Regions from separate parts of the Paenibacillus sp. lzh-N1 genome, predicted to be linked through region 3. Evidence: a T-box and tRNA genes for the amino acid it is inferred to sense, from the RefSeq annotation. Region 3 holds a T-box; the other regions hold tRNA genes.
What was found. The T-box of region 3 lies ahead of leuS (leucine--tRNA ligase). A T-box ahead of a tRNA ligase gene usually reads a tRNA of that ligase, here a tRNA-Leu.
Positions count from the first base shown of each region.

Region 1: it encodes a tRNA-Leu, which carries the amino acid that the T-box ahead of leuS (leucine--tRNA ligase) is inferred to sense. The anticodon was not compared.
Region 2: it encodes a tRNA-Leu, which carries the amino acid that the T-box ahead of leuS (leucine--tRNA ligase) is inferred to sense. The anticodon was not compared.

Region 1 is NZ_CP025696.1:3,738,935-3,744,302, forward strand. It holds gene C0638_RS17050 (hypothetical protein) at 277-459, shown strand; gene C0638_RS17055 (YnfA family protein) at 500-829, shown strand; gene C0638_RS25400 (hypothetical protein) at 922-1,074, shown strand; gene C0638_RS17060 (hypothetical protein) at 1,107-1,298, opposite strand; gene C0638_RS17065 (hypothetical protein) at 1,425-1,583, opposite strand; tRNA gene C0638_RS17070 (tRNA-Leu) at 1,831-1,916, shown strand; gene C0638_RS17075 (carbohydrate binding domain-containing protein) at 2,133-2,687, opposite strand; gene C0638_RS17080 (MBL fold metallo-hydrolase) at 3,164-3,799, shown strand; gene loaP (antiterminator LoaP) at 4,118-4,648, shown strand; gene C0638_RS17090 (4'-phosphopantetheinyl transferase family protein) at 4,752-5,368, shown strand, end outside.
Region 2 is NZ_CP025696.1:5,432,802-5,438,169, reverse strand. It holds gene C0638_RS24060 (YkvI family membrane protein) at 1-327, opposite strand, end outside; gene C0638_RS24055 (DedA family protein) at 469-1,074, shown strand; gene C0638_RS24050 (xanthine phosphoribosyltransferase) at 1,160-1,732, shown strand; gene C0638_RS24045 (hypothetical protein) at 1,834-2,178, shown strand; gene C0638_RS24040 (hypothetical protein) at 2,319-2,540, shown strand; gene C0638_RS24035 (carboxymuconolactone decarboxylase family protein) at 2,657-2,986, shown strand; gene C0638_RS24030 (YhjD family protein) at 3,128-3,664, opposite strand; tRNA gene C0638_RS24025 (tRNA-Leu) at 3,888-3,972, shown strand; gene msrA (peptide-methionine (S)-S-oxide reductase MsrA) at 4,186-4,698, shown strand; gene C0638_RS24015 (divergent polysaccharide deacetylase family protein) at 4,827-5,368, shown strand, end outside.
Region 3 is NZ_CP025696.1:3,556,359-3,561,726, forward strand. It holds gene yqeK (bis(5'-nucleosyl)-tetraphosphatase (symmetrical) YqeK) at 1-225, shown strand, start outside; gene rsfS (ribosome silencing factor) at 222-569, shown strand; gene C0638_RS16250 (CvfB family protein) at 566-1,474, shown strand; gene C0638_RS16255 (class I SAM-dependent DNA methyltransferase) at 1,478-2,251, shown strand; gene C0638_RS16260 (tautomerase family protein) at 2,324-2,713, opposite strand; T-box leader at 2,893-3,150, shown strand; gene leuS (leucine--tRNA ligase) at 3,212-5,368, shown strand, end outside.

The DNA.
Region 1 (5,368 bases), 180 kb from region 3:
TATAAATGGAGTAACCAGTTGCGCCCTGATACGATCCTGAACAAGTTGACTAAATTATACCATAACTACCGTCCTGCAATGAAAGGCGTCTAAATACCCACTCTTCCTTAATTCGTCATCATACTTTATATTCAGTGAAATATCGACATGTTGGTTTGTATACTCATACATATGAAGCTTCATTCGGAAGTTGCATTGAATTATAGGCATAATTGCAACGCGAAATCGACGGAAAAGTTTGGTATGATTAAAGTGGATTGCAAAGGAGGCCTTCATATGAATGAAGAACACAGACCATTTTCTAGTCCGGTAGATGCTGAGGGAACCAAAGCAAACTTTGATGCCAATCAGCGGAAGCTTCACTCCGAGGGAGCTTCAAGCCTGTGGCGTCAGGTCAGTAATCTGCTTATTCTGGTTGGCGTAATTGCATTGATTATTATTATAGGTCGATTACTATAATGAGATGACTGAAAAGTAAGAAAGTTTAGGACGTGATACGTTGTTAAAGGCAGCTTTACTTTTTATTTTGGCAGGCATCGCTGAAATCGGAGGTGGATATCTGATCTGGCAATGGCTGCGAGAAGGTAAGACATGGTATGTCGGACTTTGCGGCGGAGTGATTTTAGCTGTCTATGGAGTCATTGCTACCTTTCAGGTTTTCTCCTCCTTTGGGCGTGTATATGCAGCATACGGGGGTGTCTTTATTGTTCTTTCCATTGCATGGGGCTGGTGGATTGATAAAAAGACACCTGACTTGTACGATTTCATTGGTGGATTGATTTGTTTGGTAGGTATAGCTGTAATTCTGTTGCCGCGCTCAGGGGGATAGGACAAAAACCCCTTTTTTATTTTCAAAAACATGACTATAGGTCTACAAAAATAAGCTTCATATTCCGAAATAGAACTTAAGGAGGGGGTTCTATGAACTGGAATCAAATGAAGCTTAGATTGAAATTTGGCAGTGTTATGCCGAAGAGTGAAGGTAATTTCTCTTTTGGTCTCTTGTGTGGACTCTTCATCAGCATTGTATTGTGGATCTCGATTATTGGCTGGATCATGCTTATCTTCAAGTGATACTTAATAACCTGTGACCTATAATTCATGCTTTATTTGGTAAAGTCATTACGTAGCTTATCTATTCCACGGCCCACGGCTTCATCAATCATATCGGTAGCTGCAGGTGAATCGGCATCAGGGTCAGGAATCCGATCAAATCCTGGTTCACGCTTATCCAGAGATTGTTTATATTCGATTTGATCGTCAGTAAGACTCTTTTTTTCGGAGTTATGTTTTTTCATAGCACATTACACGCTCCTTCTTAGGCATGATTCAGTTCTACACTTTACATAAACGCTTATGCTCCATATTAAACGCTTATAAAATAAACCGGGAAGGATTAATCCCGCCCGGTACTTTCCAAACAACTAGCGATGCTCAATCAAATCAATCGCTCCCAGAACAACATGAGCCAGTCCGAAACCGAGAATGCCTGTAGCTGCAAGTTTGTACTTACTGCTCAGCAACACAGCGCCTGAAGCCGATACTACCGTCCCAAGAACAGTTGGAATCATACCTTCACGCATTCGTAACACCCCTTCTGGTGGTTTGGAAAGACATTTATTAGTGTAGTTCAAATGTGCACAAGTTATACAAAAAGAGATTTTTTATTATTTTTTTTAAAAAACACTTTACAATTTGATAAAATTGTCGTATTATAAGTTGGTGCCCGGTTGAACGACATTTACATATCGAGAACATTTCAATAAGCATGCTTCTCAGATACTTGTAAGATAAGAACAAGTAAGTGTAAAATAGCGTTCCTAAATACTTGCCGGGGTGGCGGAATTGGCAGACGCACAGGACTTAAAATCCTGCGGTAGGTGACTACCGTACCGGTTCGATCCCGGTCCTCGGCATACTAGATTTATCAAGGTCACATCAGCGTTAAATGAACGAAGATAACGCGAGTTCCTGTGTAGCTGTAACGGAGCAATCCGAAGGTACACAGGACCGACGAAGCGCCTCACCGTTAATATACGGAGGAGGCGTTTTTGTTTTGGCAAGATTACATGCTATAAAAATCCAGTTTAGTTTTGTGTTTTGTAAGGATAATTATGCCACCAAGTGATTTGTTATCTTAATCTGGATATTGATACATCATCCAAAAGAATGGTGGCAAAAGCATCCTGCGCTGTAACACGGAACACTAAATCTCTAGAGACTGTCCCCGAATTCCCTGAGATTGAGAAGGTACGGGAGACTCTCTCATATTGTGATGAAGGTAGCGAGTTTAGCTGAATTGTGTAGGTTTGCTCTCCTAGACTAATTTGAAGCCGACCGCCAAAAGGCCTGATCAAATTACGTACCCAGAAGGTCACACGGTATCTTCTTCCTCTACTCAGATCGGAAATCGTTTGTCTAAGCGAGACGCTGTGCCCCGGGTTAGCTGAGATTCTGACGGCTTGATTGCCACTGTGCGGGTTGGTTCTGGTAATAAAGATTTGACCTGTCACGTTGCTGACGTTTGCAATCCAAGGTGTCAAATCTTGATCTTCAAAGCCACCGTTTCTAACAACAGCCTGGGTAGGCAAAATTTTTTTCTTCTTCAATGTGTGAGATTGTATAGGGGATCTATTCATCCCTCTACGGACAGTAGTTGTACTTTTTCCAGCTTTTTTAGGTTTCATTTAAACAACTCTCTTTCCGTAAAAAATGTATTTTGTATTAGTAGTTTATGAAAGTGTGAATAATAGTGTTCATATTAAGAGAAACCAAAAATACCGTCGTAGGGCGGTATTTTTTTGGTTACGTAATACTGGGCCTTACGACCTTTTCAGTGCAGCTTTTTCGACTTTATAGTGCAAAATCTTGTAACAGAGAGTCAAAGCCCTTCTATTGCATAAGTTGCTATAATCGTTGGTACAGCAACTTTTTACAGAGAGACCATCGGAGACAAGAATGATCCCGAAAAGCGCAGGAATGCTTGTTATTCAGGGACTCTTAGCAAAGATTGCAGCATAGGAAACGCGTAGTGATGCAGATCAATTCAGCCGTATTTGAACAGTGAATTTTACGCACAAATTTTGATTTGGCCATGGAAGGTGGGTTCAGTAAAGCTGATATGAGTCTGACATACCATATGGAACAGTTAAGAGTCCGTTTTATGAATTTTATTAACTATGTATATATTGTAATGGATAAAAAAACAGGAGACATTGCCATTGTCGATCCGTCATGGGATATATTAAAAATAGAGTCATATCTTCGACAGTTGAATGGTAATCTAAGAGCCATTTTATTAACCCATTCACATTTAGATCATGTTAATTTGGTAAATCCGCTCCTGGAAAAGTATAGACCGCACGTATTCATGTCAATACAAGAAATCGATTATTACCATTTTAGATGTAAAAATTTACATCCTATTAAAGATGGGGACTTTATCAAACTTGGAGAAACAGAAATTATAAGTCTTCTGACCCCTGGGCATACCATGGGAAGTGTGTGCTATCTTTTATCCAATCACTTATTTACGGGGGATACCATTTTCATTGAAGGTTGTGGATTTTGTGATCCGAATGGAGGAGATCCGAAAGACTTATATCATAGCGTTCAAAAAATAAAGCGAGAGGTTGATAGCTCCATTCAAATTTATCCTGCTCATTCATATGGTAAAGCACCTGGTTTCCCACTCAGTCACCTTATGGATGAAAATATTTATTTTCAATTTACGAGTATGAAACCGTTTATTAATTTCAGAATGCGTCCCAACCAAAAAGGTCTATTCAATTTCAAATGAGTTGGTAAAAAGGGTGAGTTCTAAAGGGGGATAGGGCATCCACCCCCCTAAAGATAGACTGGGGTGTTGCCAAAATGGCAATTGACACTGTTTGGGCAGAGGATTATAATGGAATTATACTATTCCATTTATATGATTATATGAAAAATAAAGGAACTTGTTTGCGGTTAATCGCTGGCGGGTCACGTTAACCACTGATGAGGGACATATCGTGAGAGATTGTAGCTTATCAATCAGGATAAGTGAAAGGGCGAAGCTATGCATATACTGGCAGCGGACATTATAGGAGTTGATTTTGGCAGTATGTTTTGTTAGGAGATGAGCGGAGTGAATTGGTATGTGCTTTTTGTGCGAACGGGTAGGGAAGAAAGGGTTAAACAACTTTTTAATAAGTGGTTTGATTCTGAAGTTTACAAACCATTTATACCGATCCAAGAGAGACTTTTTAAAGTAGCAGGAACAGTCAAGAAAGAATTAGCACCTTTGTTCCCCAGTTATGTATTTATTGAGTCCAACTTACCTGACTTGCAGTTCGTAACAAGTACAAATTCAATGATTTATACTTCCAGTGATATCATTCGTTTATTGAGATATTCGAAGTTAGAAGCCTCCATGCGAGATTGCGAGAGACAAGTTTTAGAGAGTTTATGCAATGATAGATATTGTATAGAATGCTCAACTGGAATTATTGAAGGAGACAATATACGTATCATAGAAGGACCACTTAAAGGAAGAAGCAGCATAGTTAAGAAGATAGACAGGCATAAAAGACAGGCGGTTATTCAGTTAGAATTTATGGGTGATATCAGACTAGTGAACGTAGCTTTAGAAATTATTAGTAAAGTTTAAATAGAACAATTGTGAGAATATTTTTCTCCATGTGGAAGCTTTCAGAGCCCTTAAGGGATTTGAAGGTTTTTTTTGGTTTGGGCTTTCCTGTTCATAGGGGGATATGCATGTGGTCTTGTATACGGAACAGCTCATATTGACGCGGGAAGATATTGTGATGAAGGCGGCTGTAAGTTTTGTACATGCAGTTTGTCATGCCGGTGCTTCTCTCGATCCAGAGATTTTTCATTCAGATGAATGTAGCTACTTTGAGAGCCTGCTATTCCAGCGCCGAAAATCCAACTTTCTGCTCGGCAGGCTAAGTGCTAAACAAGCAGCATCGTTGCTGTTGAGTGAGTCGAACTTGAGCAACATAAGCGTGGAGACAGGTGTTTTCGGCCAGCCCTTGCTTCGAACTACCGGCGCCCCTGGATACCAAGTGAGCATCGCCCACTGTGATGATATTGGGACCGCTGTTGTTTTTCCAGAAGCGCATCCTATGGGGGTTGATATTGAGAGGATAAGTCCTAACCGAAATAAGACCATGGAAAGCCAGTTGACGATGGAAGAAAGGGAAAGAATCGTAGCCGTTCGGGGAGTAGAGGAGTACTCTGTTTTATTAACGGTTTCTTGGACGGTAAAGGAGGCGATTTCGAAAATATTGCGCACCGGTTTTGCAGCATCATTGCAAGTGCTTGAAATTAACGAGATCAGATTTAAAAGTGGATGCTTTCAGAGTAC
Region 2 (5,368 bases), 1.9 Mb from region 3:
AAAAACAGAGCCAGCTCCTGCGAGCATAACGCTGTTCACGCCAATCAGCACAATAAGTGTGAATATGCTGATCCATTTTCCGGCATTGGCACCAAAAAGGTGCTTGTTCAGATCCTCGTAGGAGCGGGCTGAAATATCATGAGCAATCAGCATCATTTTCGTACCCAACCATACAAATACAAGTGTGGACAGCATAATGGTGATTGTAGCCCAACGTCCATATTGCGTAAAAAATTGTAATATTTCTTGTCCGGTAGCGAACCCGGCACCGACGATTGTACCAATGTATGTAAAAGCAATCTGAAAAACATGAATATTACGTTTCATTCCCAGTCCCCCCTTGCTTGCTTGAATAACGCTGCAGCGAGCATATAATACAAACTATGTTCAACTGAAATGGGACATGACTGGATGAGACTGAAAATAATTATACTGAATTTAATGAATAGCTTGACGGGAGCGTAATTTATGGGTCAAATCCTTGCATGGATACTGGAATACGGATATTTGGCGATGTTCGGCTTGCTTGCCCTTGGAGTAGCTGGTATGCCGATACCCGACGAAGTGCTAATGATCGCCTTTGGCGGGCTCGTGTCTCAAGGACACTACAACTTTATTGCCGCGCTGGCAGTCACATTTTTCGGTAGTATGACAGGCATGATGCTTAGCTACACATTGGGTCGCCTGCTGGGCAAGCCACTATTGCACCGATACGGTAAATGGGTGAGACTTACGCCCTCCAGGATTGCCTCTTCCGAAAATTGGTTCGGGCGCTATGGTACCTGGGGAATTTTGTTCGGGTATTTTGTCCCCGGCTTGAGACATGTATCATCCTATCTGGCAGGCACAACCCGTCTAGGTGTTTTTCGCTATATCGGCTATGCATCGGCAGGAGCTTTGCTGTGGTGCGGTACATTTTTGGGGATCGGACATGCGGTGGGCATGCACTGGGAACAGGTGGCTAAGCTGATGGAGAAGGTGACGCACCGGGTAGGTTTGATCGTTATTCTTTTAATCGTTTTGGGAGGAATCATCGCATGGTTCTGGAACAAACGTAAAAAAAATATCACATGAACGCATGGAAAGTAGGCTATAGCTTGAAAGCGGCGGGTGAAGTATGGTACTTTTACCGCATAGGAATGCCGTGGGAGGTCATGGAATGGAAGTATTAAAGAAACGAATTTTAAATGAAGGCGTGATTGCGTCAGATCAGGTGCTAAAGCTGGATGGATTGCTTAATCATCAGGTTGATCCAGAGCTGACAATGGAAATGGGACGAGAGTTCGCAGCCCGTTTCCGGGAAGACAAAATCACCAGAGTAGTGACCGTGGAATCCTCAGGCATTGCCATCGGGTTTGCGACAGCGTTGGAGTTGGGTGTACCGTTGGTATTTGCTCGTCGTAAAAAGACTTTATTAGCTGATCCAGATGCGCTGTGTGAGCGTGTACCTTCGTTTACAAAAGGTATTGTCACAGATATTATGCTGTCTCGTCAATTTATTCATGAGCATGATCGTGTGTTGTTCATTGATGATATTATCGCTAATGGCGATGCGGCTCGAGGCATGGTTAAAATTATTCAACGCTCTGGAGCGGAGTTGATTGGATTCGGAGTTGCGGTTGAAAAAATGTTTCAGGCTGGAGCGAGAACCATCCGTGAGCAGGGCATCCGTGTAGAATCATTGGTTAAAATTTCGTCGTTGGCTGACGGTAAGATAGAGTTTGCTGAATAGTAACAATTCGAAACTCCGGATCCTTATTTCTAATAATAACCTTTGCATGAGCATCAATTTCGCTTATAATATATATAAGGTTTGGGAGAGGAGGCAGCAACATGGGGAATGAACAATTGACCGAACAGTTTTTTCTGGAAAAACTGGCAGCGGCTAAAGTGCATTTTGAACGCGCCTTGGATTGTAAGCATACGGAATTCGACGATTTGTATCCCTATATGATTGAACATCCTCAGTTTTTTTGGTATAAACGCTATGTGGCCTGGTCTGAGTTGTTGACATTGGTTAACCTATGCGAAGAATTGTCTTTCTCTTGGAAAGAAGAATTTACTGCTCACCAAGTGGAGTATGTAGAACAGCGAGTGTTGTCTGCACAAGTGCTGGACTTCTGGTACGAGAAGAACGATACAAAAGAACATGATCACAGTGTAAATCAGTCGGGATAATTTGTTGCTCTGTTGGCAATCCATATAAGTAGTAAACGGAAGAGACCTAAATGATTCGTTTAGGTCTCTTTTTAAACTTTTTTCATGTATATAAAATTATGGCCGTTGTGTTGAAAAAAATGGACAAGGAGGGGACATGGATGATAATGGATGAAGAATTGGATGCTTATCGACTTTCTGGTGAAAAGGTACGCGTCGTACGCGATGGATTGGAGTCCAACGATGTGGTTGGCATTGTACTGGCATGGGATGATGAACAGGTGCTTATTCGCCGCCAGAATCGACGTGTGGTCAAGTTGGATCGCAGCTATACATACCAGCCGTTCAGCGAGCCGCGTCACAATCCGATAGAACTGGATTAAGAAACGAGTTCTAATGGGGATTGGATAAAAAAACTGGGTGCTTCATTAGGCATACAGAAACTCTAAACCGGACACAGTAATGAAGCAAAACTCAACAGAGAGGGCGTGCTGTGTTAATGACGGTTATGGACGAAAAAGTACATGCATACAAGGATCAAATCAGCCATTTGGAAGATAAGTTGCCCGAGGTAGTTCATGCCTATCATCGCTTTACCGGAGAATGCTTTCAAGCCGGCAGTTTAGATGAAAAAACCAAGCAACTGATTGCGCTAGGAATTGGCTTATTTGCCAACAATGAGGTGTGCACGTTTTATCATGTGAATGAGGCGCGTTCCAAAGGAGCCAGTGATCAGGAGATTATGGAAGCCGTTGCTGTAGCTGCTGCAGTTGGTGGAGGACATGCTCTAAGTCAAGGGGTTACACGTGTACAGAAGGCGCTACATTAAAACGAATCATCCATACAGATAACTCATACTCGAAATAGGGGAAATAGATTGATCTGAACAAATGATAGTGATGTTTATGGAAAGAAGCTTCCGAGCACAGTTAGTGCCTGCGGAAGCTTCTTTTTGCATGTAGTGCGGGGATTATGCTCTTTTGCTTGCAGCAAAAGCAACAGGGCGAGGGGATTTATGCTTATAGGCAGAAGAGGATGCAATCCAACTTCGCCCAACAACGCGTAGGGGTTTGGGGGTTGAATTATTGGGTAATTCGGGGCGATATTTCTCTGGTAAAGGTAGAGACGCCGTATGAGGCATAGAGGTAGGGAGCCCCAAATAAGCTCGCATTCGTTCATACATTTCTTTGCGGAATGCGGACATAGGCATACTGAACTGCTCTTTAACGCCTTTATATATATAGGTGGCGTGAACGCCGGAGTGGTTTTGTTGTATGTCTAGAACACGAACGTGATACTTCTTAAATTCATGTTTAATTTCAGATAGCAGGATTCCGGTACGATCTATTCCTGCGTTAACCATTTCAACATAAAGATCAGGGGTTTTCAGAACGCCGCTTTCTTCAAGAATTAGGCTGTCACGCTCAAATACTTTTTGAATAAAGGTAAGGAGCAGATAACTTTTCACAAGAGAGCATGAATGCTGAGTAGTATCTGAAGAGATCATTACCATTCACCGCCTTAGGGAAATGTGATGATAATTCATAGTCATGGAAGTAAAGGAACTTTTGTTCCTAAGAACTTATGTTCTTATATTATCGTATTATTCCTTTTTTATCAAGAAGAAATAAAGAAAAACAAAAGATTTGACAACTTTATTTGAGCATGGTATGATCTATCTTGTCGCTAAGAAAGATTGATTCTTTCGAGATAGACGATCAAATATATATGCGGTCGTGGCGGAATTGGCAGACGCGCACGGTTCAGGTCCGTGTGGGCTAACCCCCCGTGGAGGTTCGAGTCCTCTCGACCGCATCCATTTAGAAAAGGTTTATAGAATTGCTATTGTAGCAATTTTATAAACCTTTTCTTATGTTTCGGAATTATTACAGACTTCCAGCAATGATTCCAATACGAGGGCTTGAACTTTATTCAAGTTCATAAGCAATTCTTTTATAAGTTTAATTTTTAAGATATGATAGAAAATAACGCATTTGATGATGAAGCTATTGAAAGGTTGGATGAAAGATGGAGAAAGCAACTTTTGCAGGCGGATGCTTCTGGTGTATGGTGACTCCGTTCGAGGAGCAGCCAGGCATTCATAGTATTGTCTCAGGCTATACTGGAGGGACGATTTCCGATCCGACCTACGAACAGGTTAAAACAGGAACAACCGGGCACTATGAGGTGGTGCAGATTACGTTTGATCCTGAGCTGTTTCCTTATGAAAAGCTACTTGAATTGTATTGGCCGCAAACAGATCCTACCGACGGAGAAGGTCAATTTCAGGACCGAGGCACACAATATAAGCCTGCAATTTTTTATCATACGGAGCAGCAACGAGAGCTTGCACAACAATCCCAGGAACAGTTGGTACAAAGCGGACGCTTTGATAAGCCAATTGTAACGGAGATTCTTCCAGCTGCAATTTTTTATCCGGCAGAGGATTATCATCAGGATTATCACAAGAAGAATGTGAAGCATTATAAGGAAGATCGAGCCCAATCCGGTCGTGATGAATTTATCGATAAAAACTGGTAAGCAGCTTTAATATACGTTATTATGCGCACTTCAAGGCAGATCAGAGATTATATCTCAGATCTGCCTTATACATATTTAAACGGTTTTACTCACACAATGAAGGGACAGAGAAGGAGGCTGACCCGCAAATGAGTACACGACGGAAGCTGCACATGAGAAATATAATAAAAAAGGCTTTAAAGGCATCACGCAACCGGAAGAATTCGTCTTATGCGCTTGTACACCATGCAAGATCTAGAATGCAAATCATCGTAGTGCTTTGTATTTCAGTCTGTATGTTATTTATAGTCTGTAAAACTGCTGTTGCCGAAGCAATAGACCAACAGAACCAGCAGCAAAAGAGGGTTGCTGTCATTATTGATGATCTAGGAAACAACATGAAAGGTACCAAGGAGATTTTAAATTTACCTGTCAAAATCACCGTTGCTGTAATGCCCTTCCTGCCAACAACCAAACAGGACGCTATGGAAGCGCATAATCGTGGTCATGATGTTATCGTCCATCTTCCAATGGAGCCCAAGCAGGGCAAGCCTGAATGGCTTGGACCTGGAGCAATCAAGGCTAATATGACGGATGAAGAAGTACGCGCCAAGGTGACCGCAGCAATCAAGGATGTTCCTTATGCCATAGGAATGAACAACCATATGGGCTCCAAGGTCACCTCAGACAA
Region 3 (5,368 bases):
GTCGTGTGTTTGGCTGATTACATCGAACCAGGGCGGGATTTCCCTGGGGTTGAACATATCCGCAAACAGGCAAAGAAAAGTTTGGAGCAGGGCCTTATTGCTGGATTTGACTCTACAATTTCATTGTTGCTGGAAAAGCAAAAGGTTATTTTTCCGCTGACGGTCTTGTCGCGCAATGACTTGATTCAACAGCTAAAACAGAAAAAAACGGAGGTTCATGAATGACCCTAACGAATGAGAAATTAATGCAAACGGCGGTTGAGGCCGCTAATGATAAAAAGGCAATGAATATTGTAGCATTGGATTTGCGTGGAGTATCGCTAGTCGCGGATTATTTTGTAATCTGCCACGGTAATTCGGATACACAAGTACAGGCGATTGTAACAGAAATTCGCAAACGCGCTCATGATGAAGGTGTAGCCATCAAAGGAATCGAAGGAATGGATTCTGCTCGCTGGGTTCTAATGGATTTGGGAGATGTTGTAGTGCATGTCTTCCATCGCGACGAACGCGAATATTACAACATTGAACGACTCTGGTCGGATGCTAAGGTTGTGGAGAAGGTATGAGTTTGATCGCTGGTACTTATGTCACCATTATGGTGGATCGTGAAGTATCGCCTTTCGGCTACTTCCTTACCGTCGGCGAGCAGGATGTGCTGCTGCATTATACGGAGCTGACTCGTGAAATCGAGGTGGGTGAACGACTGGAGGTATTTATCTTCCACGATACAGAGGACCGTTTGGCTGCAACTATGAAAAAACCGTTCTTGTCTTTGGGAGAAATGGCCAAGCTCGAGGTGGCCGATGTGCATCCGCGTTTGGGATGTTTCCTGGAGATGGGACTGGGGCGTCAACTTTTGCTGCCGATTCGTGAGTTGCCAGAAAACCGGGATCTGCATCCTCGTGTGGGTGACTACGTGTATGCCATTATGGAGCATGACAAACAAGGCAGACTGCGAGCTAAGCTGGCAGGGGAGCAGGAACTGGCTCCATTGTGCTTCCATGCTCCTAGTTCGTGGCTTAATACATGGGTGCAGGCGACGGTGTACAAGCCGCTTCAGATGGGCACATTCGTCCTGGTGGACGGGGGTGTGCTTGGTTTTGGTGCAATAGGGATGATTCATTCCTCGGAACGTAACCGCATGCTTCGCTTGGGCGAGGAGGTTAAGGTACGGGTCACGCTTGTTCGCGAAGATGGTCGGGTCAATCTGGCGATGTCGCCACGCAAGGAAGTAGGCCGTGATGAGGATGCGGATCGGTTAATTGCATTTCTGAAGGAACGTCCGGGTGGCGGCATGCCATATTCTGACGCAACGCCGCCGGATATTATCAAACAACGGTTTGGTATCAGTAAATCCGCCTTCAAGCGTGCGATGGGCAAGCTGATGAAGGAAGGACTGGTTACACAAAAAGAAAACTGGACCTACCTGGTGGAGACAATGCCTAAACCGAAGGACGGGAATGGGGAATAAAAGATGGCTTCTTACCGCAAGTTTGCCTATGTGTATGATGAGCTAATGCAGGACATGCCGTACCCGGACTGGTTGCGCTTTGCACGGCAGGCTTGGGATCGATACGGTATGCCACATACAGTGGCAGAGCTGGGCTGCGGAACGGGCTCAATTACGATTCCACTGGTTAACTCGGGTTTCGAGGTGGCTGGCATCGATTTATCCTCTGACATGCTGGCAGTAGCCCGTCGCAAAATGGAAACCACTCCTCAAGGACAGCGATTGTTTCGTGAGGGAAGCGTTCGCTGGATACAGCAGGATATGCGAGAATGGATTTTACCGGAGCCCGTGGATTCTGTCATTTCTTTTTGCGATTGCCTGAATTATTTACTTGAGGAAGAAGATATCATTTCTACTTTCCGCAGAACGTATGCTGGTCTGAAGCCTGGTGGAACCTTTCTGTTTGATGTACATCACCCCCAGACTTTTTTGCGTTATGATGAAGAACAACCATTCGTACTGGATGAACGCTCTATCTCGTATATCTGGACATGCGCATTGGACACTCCACGTTGTGAAATTGAGCATCATCTCAGTATCTTTGCCAAAGCAGAACATGAAGGACGCGATCTGTACCAGCGTTTTGAGGAAATTCATGTACAGCGTGCTTATGATCCAGACTGGATGAAGGCAGAATTGTCCAAAGCGGGTTTTCGTGATGTGAAGGTATATGCAGATTTTGAATGGGTAGAAGCAGAAGATGACGCGGCGAGACTTTTTTATGTCGCTGTAAAATAGCCAGGAATCATTGGCCTAATATAGAAAAAGAAAGACGCTTTTCATGAAGTCATGAAGGGCGTCTTTTTGCACTCATATATTCACTTTATAGTTCAGCTGAAGTTCATCACCCGGTACACCCCGAATGCCCCAATTCTGTTTCGGGGTTTCAAATATAGTAATCTCAAGATCCTGTGGAGAAATCCCCAAAAGATCGTTAATTCTTTGAAATAACAGGTTGATGAGTTGCTTCTTAGCTTCTGTCGTTCTGCCTTCAAAGATACTGATCTCAATAATGGTGTACGCCTCGGAGCGACCATCGGCATATATAAAGTCTTCATGATTCATAGGGAAGAAACGATGAAACCTCTTGTTTGGAGGATAGTTGAACGCATCCACCACGGCAGAGTGAATCACCTCTGAAAGTTGCTTTTTGATCGGATTTAGCTTTTCTTTGATCCCAAAAATTTTAATCTGTGCCATGTCTCAGCTCACCTTTCTTATCTCATCTCAACTTGAATCATTGTAACTTGGAGTTATTATAAAACATTCGTATTCGTGTGTCATGGACAACTAGTATGAAGATGGTGTTTAGTATCAAATGTAGTCTTTATTTGACTTTTTTCGCGGTTTTCAATATAATAGTGCCATTATTAACGGTTAAACAATCGCTGATGAGGAATAGTAGTTTTGTCTGGACATGTAGAGAGCCGGCGGGTGGTGCAAGCCGGTTGACAGTGCAAAGCGAACTCACCTCGGAGATATGTGTCCAACGCAGGAAAGCACTGTGTAGGTGTTAGCATCCTGTTATTAACACGCATCGGATCACCTCCGTTATCAGGTGCAAAGGGAGTAGAATGCGAAGAACGCTTTCTGCTAACTAGGGTGGTACCACGGGAATATAACCTCTCGTCCCTAGCGCTGACACGCTACGGGATGCAGAGGTTTTTTTGTTGCATACCGTTTGAGGAGGAAAAGACAATGACAGACACACAGCCGAAGCACGGCTATCAACCGCAAAGTATTGAACCAAAATGGCAAAAATATTGGGATGAGAACAAGACGTTCCGCACTGGGGAAGAGCCGGGCAAACCGAAGTTTTATGCTTTGGATATGTTTCCGTACCCGTCTGGAGCTGGTCTACATGTAGGCCATCCGGAGGGATACACAGCTACAGATATTGTTTCACGTTATAAAAGAATGCGTGGCTACAACGTGCTGCATCCGATGGGTTGGGACGCCTTTGGTCTGCCTGCCGAGCAGCATGCGCTGGATACAGGTGAGCACCCACGCGAAATTACGGTGAAGAACGTAAACAACTTCCGCCGTCAAATCAAATCACTTGGCTTTTCATACGACTGGGATCGTGAAATCAGTACAACTGATCCTGATTATTACAAATGGACACAGTGGATCTTCATCCAGCTGTATAAGCGCGGTCTCGCTTATGTAGCTGAAGTGCCTGTTAACTGGTGTCCAGCACTGGGAACAGTACTGGCGAATGAAGAAGTTATTGACGGTAAGAGTGAGCGTGGCGGCCATCCGGTTATCCGCAAACCAATGCGTCAATGGATGCTGAAAATTACGGAATACGCGGATCGTTTGCTGGATGATTTGGAGGAGCTGGACTGGTCCGAGAGTATTAAGGATATGCAGCGGAACTGGATTGGTAAGTCTACCGGTGCAGAGGTTCATTTCCCAATTGAAGGCTATGACGAGCAACTCACAGTATTTACAACCCGTCCAGATACGCTGTTCGGCGCAAGCTACTGTGTGCTGGCCCCTGAGCAGGAATTGGTGGATATGATTACTACACCTGAGCAAAAGGACGCTGTACAACAGTATCGTGAACAAGCTGCTCGGAAAAGCGACTTGGAGCGCACGGATCTTGCCAAAGACAAAACAGGCGTATTCACAGGAGCTTATGCAGTGAATCCGGTGAACGGCGAAAAGCTGCCAATCTGGATTGCGGACTATGTACTAGCAGGCTACGGAACAGGTGCAATTATGGCAGTACCGGGTCATGATACACGTGACTGGGAATTTGCTAAGAAGTTCGGATTGAAAATTACTGAGGTCGTTCAAGGTGGAGACGTGGACAAAGAGCCATACACCGAGGATGGCCCGCATGTCAATTCAGGCTTGCTGAATGGACTCACCAATGAGGAAGCTATTCCGAAAATGATCGAATGGCTCGAAGCTGAGGGTAAAGGACAGGGCAAAGTTACCTATCGTCTGCGTGACTGGCTGTTCAGCCGCCAACGCTATTGGGGCGAGCCGATTCCAGTAATTCATCTAGAAGATGGAACGATCAAAACGGTTCCTGAGGATCAACTGCCGCTCGTACTGCCAGAGATGGACAATATCAAGCCTTCAGGTACAGGTGAATCCCCGCTGGCGAATGCGACAGATTGGGTAGAAATCGTTGATCCTGAGACAGGTATGAAAGCACGTCGTGAGACAAATACGATGCCGCAATGGGCAGGAAGCTGCTGGTACTACCTGCGCTTTATTGATCCAAAAAATGATAAAGAGCTTGTATCCAAAGAGAAACAGCGCGAATGGATGCCTGTTGATCTGTATATTGGCGGAGCGGAACATGCGGTTCTTCACTTGCTGTATGCCCGTTTCTGGCACAAAGTACTGTATGATATCGGCGTAGTGGAAACTAAAGAGCCTTTCTATAAGCTGGTCAACCAGGGTATGATTTTGGGCAACAACAATGAAAAAATGAGTAAATCACGCGGTAATGTCATCAATCCTGACGATATTGTAAATACGTTTGGCGCCGATACGCTGCGTATTTATGAGATGTTTATGGGACCGCTGGAAGCAACCAAGCCATGGAATGAGAATGGCGTTGAGGGAGCGCATCGTTTTCTGTCCCGCGTATGGCGCCTGTTTGTTTCCGAGGATGGTAGCCTGAACGAAAAAATTAAAAATGACGGTGGTAGTGACGAGTTCAAACGCACCTGGCATAAAACACTGAAAAAGGTAACTGAGGACCTGGACGCATTGCGTTTCAATACAGCAATCAGCCAGCTGATGATCTTCACCAATGATGCATACAAAGCAGACCTTCTGCCGCGTGCAGCGATGGAAAACTTCGTGCAAATGCTGTCTCCGCTTGCACCGCAT